DNA from 2 places in the Neobacillus terrisolis genome. Region 2 is predicted to be linked to the other one. Evidence: riboswitches for the same ligand, from Rfam matches in the RefSeq annotation. Region 2 holds a riboswitch; the other holds the start of a gene.
The links. A riboswitch is a leader RNA that binds a small molecule or an ion and turns the genes downstream of it on or off. The one in region 2 is predicted to bind lysine.
Positions count from the first base shown of each region.

Region 1: another riboswitch for lysine. It lies ahead of ACI48O_RS09795 (transporter substrate-binding domain-containing protein); the one in region 2 lies ahead of ACI48O_RS15145 (amino acid permease).

Region 1 is NZ_JBKFGH010000013.1:262,995-266,207, reverse strand. Features, by position in the region: gene ACI48O_RS09800 (amino acid ABC transporter permease) at 1-570, opposite strand, end outside; gene ACI48O_RS09795 (transporter substrate-binding domain-containing protein) at 631-1,470, opposite strand; lysine riboswitch at 1,646-1,827, opposite strand; gene yiaA (inner membrane protein YiaA) at 1,976-2,446, opposite strand; gene ACI48O_RS09785 (YpiB family protein) at 2,667-3,213, opposite strand, start outside.
Region 2 is NZ_JBKFGH010000024.1:6,542-9,754, forward strand. Features, by position in the region: gene ACI48O_RS15145 (amino acid permease) at 337-1,725, opposite strand; lysine riboswitch at 1,927-2,119, opposite strand; gene deoC (deoxyribose-phosphate aldolase) at 2,305-2,982, opposite strand; gene rbsK (ribokinase) at 2,979-3,213, opposite strand, start outside.

The DNA of each region.
Region 1 (3,213 bases), on a different contig from region 2:
CGATTTCGTTTGGAAGTATAGCTCTGAAACCGAGATAACGTTCAGAACCGACGTATCCTTAATATTGATAACAAACTCATTCCCTGTTGCTGGTAAAATATTACGGATAACCTGTGGAATGATGATTGTAAACATCGTTTGAAAATGGTTCATCCCGATCGCTTGCGCCGCTTCAAACTGCCCCTTATCAATGGAAACAATCCCGCCGCGGACAATTTCGGACATGTATGCCCCTGTGTTAATCGATACGATAAAGATGGCTGCGTAAAAGCGGTCCATATCATAGCCAAAGGCCAATGCCGAACCATAATATATAACCATCGCTTGCACAATCATCGGCGTGCCGCGGAAAAACTCAATATAGGCAAACAGAATCGCATTTATGATTTTTAAAAATATTTTCTTTATTCCTCGTTCAGGTATTGGAATCGTTCGGATTACCCCAATCAATAAACCAATGATTGAGCCAATGATGGTCCCAACGATGGCGATGACGAGTGTTATACCGGCTCCACGAAGAAACATTGGCCCATTTTCTGAGACAATTTTGATGATCCACTCTAAGCTCATTTTTATCCTCCTACATTTATGAAACCGAATGCATCACATACACTCGGTTTCATATCTTCCTTATTTCGCTGCCGGTTGATTCTTAATGGCATTGTCCATAATTTCTTGACGCTCTTCTTCAGATATTCCAGCTAAAATTTCGTTAATTTTTTTCGTAAAAGCACTACCTTTTGCCACACCAACTGCGATTGCTGTATCATCATCAGATGTTTTAAAGCCTTCGGTAAATTCTACCATCGCAAAGTTATCGTTTGCCGATGAAGCACTCACGCCTTCTGGACGTTCAGAAACATAGCCATCAATAACACCTGATTCAAGAGCAACGCGCATTGCCGGGAAGTTATCCATTGCCGGCTCTTTTTTCACACCTTTAATTTGATCGATAACGGAGTAGTGAAATGTGTTTAATTGGGCCGTGATTTTTGCGCCACTAAAATCTTGAATCGATTTAGCGCCTTCGTACTTTCCGCCTTTTTTCACAACCATAATTAAATCTGATTTATAGTAGTTGTCTGAGAAATCAATCGTCTCTTTACGCTCTGCTGTTGGTGACATACCTGCGATAATCGCATCGATTTTTCCAGAAGTTAATGATGGTACAAGTCCATCCCATTCCGTTTTCACAATAACTAACTCTTTTCCTAAACCTTCAGCAATTTTTTTAGCGATTTCAACATCATATCCGCCAGCATATTCCGCATTGCCGTCAATTTTCACTCCACCATTGGAATCATCCATTTGAGTCCAGTTGAAAGGGGCATATCCGGCTTCAAGACCCACTTTAAACGTATCCGCTTCTTTTTTTGAAGATTCACCTGATTTTTCAGAAGAACCACAGCCTGCTAATAGAATGATAGCTGCCAGAGACATAGCTAGTAATAATGATAATTTTTTCACCATAATGATACTCTCCTTTTTTAAAATAAATATAGTTTCCAAGCCTTAAAATATGTTTCGACTGCCTCGAAGCGAGTGTGCTAGTTCATTTCTACAGGTGCTTTTTATATACAAAAAAGACCTGAGCGATGAACTCAGGTCTTATATTTATAAGTAGCCCTAAATCCTCGTTTTTCCCAAATGAGATAGCACAACTCAATAAACCGGGAAGTTTATTGAGACAGTCCTGCAGTTCTTAACTGCAGACCCAGCCAGTAATATTGGAGATATTACAAGCTTCGGCGACATTTCCTTCTCCTTAGTATCATTGCCTCTCCGGCTCCACTAAAGACTGTTAAATATCGCGCCTCTACCCCACAAGCAAAAAGTGAGGTCTATTCAATTATTATTCTAATATATTCTAAAATAGATCATAATAACTGTCAAGGTGAACAGGGGGGGCTTGTGGGTGCAAGGGGACGGTTCTTGTGCACCTTTTGGTGCCACAAGAACCGTCCCCTTGTTTCACTTAATCTCGTTCTCTAGCACGCTGGGTATCGCGAATATTTTTTTGTACCGTTATGGCAGCAAATACACTAAGCACAAAGGCCATTCCATAAAACCCTTTTTCGCTTAATACAATACTTCCGGCATTATATAACCCGATTGCCATCAAGGAAATCGAAACAATCAATGCAAACCAGCTGATTCCATAATAAATGCTCGTAACCTGAATACCTTCTTCCTTATCCCGAACCGCTTTCTGCAATGACACCGCTGAATAAAGCCCGAACACTAAAACTGCAAAATAGTAGCCTTTTTCGTTCAGCTGCATCGCGGCATTAAATAAACCGATAAGATATGCCGCTACCCCAACAATCAGCGCTGCCCATGATGCCCCTTTAAAGGCAGCAGTCGGTTCTCCTTCTTTCCGTTCAACCTTCCGTCTTGGCTCTGTTTGTTTGTCTTTATCAAAGAACCCCTCATTTTCATTTGACACTGAAATTTCTCTCCCATCTCTTATTAAAAATAAAAATGGAGCACTACAGAAAGACTGAGCACTCCTCTCTAAACCTATTATATAAAAATTACCAACAAATAACAGGGATTTTTATTCATATTTTCCATTAAAAGTATCTTCAAAAAGAGTCGTCCTTGTTGTTTCGTCAACAACTTGAACACATGAGAACCGTCCCTGTGATTTCTTCCGGTTGAGGAAATCAAGGTAACGAAGGGGCCACACCTATGATTCTTTCGCTTTTTACATCAAGCTCCTTCAGCCTGCCTGTTAAGCTTTTAAATAATTCCTCATCTTTCTGATCCAGGGCTTCATCAATCTGTTTTTTAACAAGGGCTATCTCGTAATCTAGCGAAATTTTCTCAATAAGGTCGTTTACTTCTTTTTCATACTTCTGAAATTGAGCATACTGTTTAATATTTTCTATAGCGGGTTGTTCAATCAGTTGTAAATAACGGTAATTTTCCATCTTTCCTCTAAAATGAAAAATGAGATTCACTTTTTCTGAGGGATTCATCATCAAATCTCCAATCGCAGTCGGTACTTCCTCTGATTTACGTTGTTGAAAGTAATACACAAAACCAGGTTCATCCGAACCTACGCTTGAAATCACAATCGTTTTTCGATCAAGCATAATTTTCTCCGTGAACTGAGCATTTTCAAGTATATGGAAATGATGAATGATAAATTCTATAACTTTACGTGCTTCCTTCCGTTTCAGCTGCTGATTGTCCAAAAACCATTTAAGA
Region 2 (3,213 bases):
AGGCTTATTCCTTCTTTTGTTTAAGAATACACCAATAGACGTCCATTTCCTATAGACCGCAACCTTAATCACAACTAGGACTTAAGACGTAGACATAAACATTGTCTTCGGATTAGATCGGCCATTTCGGTCATTTTCCCCTCTACCAATTATTATATAAAAAAACCCATCCACTGCCTACAAATACCCCTTCCCCTTTATCGCATTAAAGAGGTGGGGGACTGTCCCCCGCCGCTTTAATGCGGTAAAGAAAAAAGACATCTGAGAAGCAGATGACTTTGCTCTGTTCTTAGATGTCTTTTATTGTTTACTCTTTTATTGTTAATGATAGATAACTTATTTTTTTAGCGTAGGCGTTAAATCGCACTCATGAAGAGGGATTACTTTTGTTTTCTTCACAAATTTATAGCCTAACCACACTGCAATAAACAATGGTAAGCCGATATATGAAACCATTACTCCGTACCAGTCAATTTTGTCACCTAAGAAGGCAGAATAGTTTTGACCTAAGACTACAAATGCACATAATACGAAGGCAAAAATCGGACCAAACGGGAACCACTTAGCACGGTAAGGAAGCTCACTTAAGCTGCGTCCTTGTAACGCAAAAGCTTTACGGAAACGATAGTGGCTGACCGCAATTCCTAACCATACAATAAATCCGGACATACCAGATGCGTTCAATAACCAGATATAAACCGCACCATCTCCCAGTAATGAACCAAAAAAGGCTACAAGTCCAACTGCTGCTGTGACAATCAAGGCATTAACAGGAACACCGCGTCCATCCACTTTCGCTAAAAACTTCGGTGCCTTTCCTTCCTTAGCCAAATTCCAAAGCATACGAGTAGATGCGTACATTCCTGAGTTACCCGCTGAAAGAACAGATGTTAAAATAACAGCATTCATCGCAGAAGCAGCAAACGCAAAACCAGCACGCTCAAAAATTAACGTAAACGGGCTCTTTGTTACATCGCCGCTTGCAAGGTCTTCCAGTGTAAATGGAATCAACATCCCAATTACAAAGATCGCTAAAATATAGAATAACAGAATTCGCCAAAATACTTGTTTGACTGCACGTGGAACATTACGTCCCGGATCTTCACTTTCCCCTGCTGCAACCCCAAGCAACTCAGTACCTTGGAACGAGAACCCGGCTACCATGAAGATACCAATCATCGTGAAAAATCCACCGTGGAATGGACCGTCACCTAAAGTAAAGTTTGAAAACCCTACCGCCTTACCAGTAAACACTCCAAAAATCATTAATAAACCAACAGATAAAAAGAGAATAATCGTAACAACTTTAATAAGTGCAAACCAGTATTCAGACTCACCAAAGCCTTTAACTGATAAATAATTCAAACCGAACATAACCGCTAAGAATACAGCACTCCACAAAAGTGAAGAGCTTTCCGGTAACCAGAATTTCACAATAAGTGCCCCGGCAACTAATTCTGCCGCAACCGTAATCGCCCAGTTATACCAATAATTCCAGCCAAGCGCAAACCCTAAAGCTGGATCAACAAATCTTGTTGCATACGTGCTAAATGAACCTGCTTCCGGCATGTACGCAGCCAATTCACCAAGACTTGTCATCAAGAAGTATACCATTACACCAATTATGGCATAGGCAAGTAATGCGCCTCCTGGCCCCGCTGTATGAATGGCAGATCCACTTGCTAAAAATAAACCAGTTCCGATGGCTCCACCAATCGAAATCATTGTTAAATGACGAGCTTGTAAACCACGCTGCAACTGTGGTTGTTCAGCTGGAGTTTCCGGCCTGACTAAAACACGTGCTGTTGAATTTCCTTGACTCATAAAAAAACTCCTTTTCATATTTGTAGGAAGGAGCGCAAAATTTCAATAAAAAAAGCCAACGAATTCTCGCGGGCAGTCTCTATTTAACCGCATCAAACCTTCCATGAAGATAGCTCAACACAAATGCACAAGGTTATGGCATTCGTGACAGTTCTGTTCCTATTCGGAAACAGCCCCAGCATTCGTTGTTAGAGACTCTAAGAATGCTTCGGCGATTTTCCCTTTCAAGTAAGTTCATCGATATCTCTATATCTCCGTTACTTTACTAATCAAAATCGCGACCTCTACCTCATCGGTTAGGATGAGGGCAAAAATATTATATTAATAGAACATCATAACTATAAAGTTTGCCGTAAAAAATGTCAATAACCTGATGTTTCCAGAGGAATTAAATCCATTTATTACTTTGATAAAATAACGACTCAAGGAATTTCCATAAGAAAAGGAAATCCTGTTTTAGGACTTCCCTTCTTATTAATATTAATAATTGCTTTCAACACTTCTATTACCGCTAACTATTCCAACCCCATTGCTCGTTCCAATCCGGTTAGCACCTGCTTTAATCATCACCTCAGCGTCTTTAATTGTCCGAACTCCACCAGAGGCTTTTACACCAATTTTTGTTCCAACAGTTTGGCGCATTAATTGTACATCTTCAATCGTTGCCCCACCTGTTCCAAAGCCTGTTGAGGTTTTTACAAAGTCAATTCCTGCCTGTTTAGCCAGTCGACAAACTTGAACGATCTCTTCCTTAGTTAAATAACAGGTCTCAAGAATAACTTTAATGATTAAATCTGGATGATCCTTTTTTAATTCAGCGAATTCTTGCATCTCAACCTCGATCGCCTCAAAGTTACCGTTTTTTAATTGAGCGATATTTAAAACGTAGTCAAGTTCCTCTGCACCCTCGGCAATGGCCTTTTTCGCTTCAAAAATCTTTACACTAGTATTGTTATAGCCAAGCGGGAACCCGATGACTGTACAAACTTTCACATCGCTTTCCGCTAGCTGACTACTGGCAAGTGACACATAATTCGGAGGAATACATACTGATGCAAATTGGTATTCCTTTGCTTCATTACAAAGTTGTATTACTTGAGCCGAAGTGGCAGTTGCCATTAATAATGTATGGTCAATAATTCTATTTATCCCGCTCATGTAATCAACAGACCTTTCTCTTTTAAAAAGTTTTCAACATCTTGTTTATATGGCATGGCTGGTGCGGTACCAATTTTTGTTACCGAAAGAGCCGCCACACTATTGGCATAAACCATTGCATCGACCACAGAATTCCCTTTACTTATTGCATGGGCAAATCCACCGTTAAAAGCATCTCCAGCACCGGTTGTATCAACAGCATCAACTTTAAATCCGGCTACTAACTTGCCT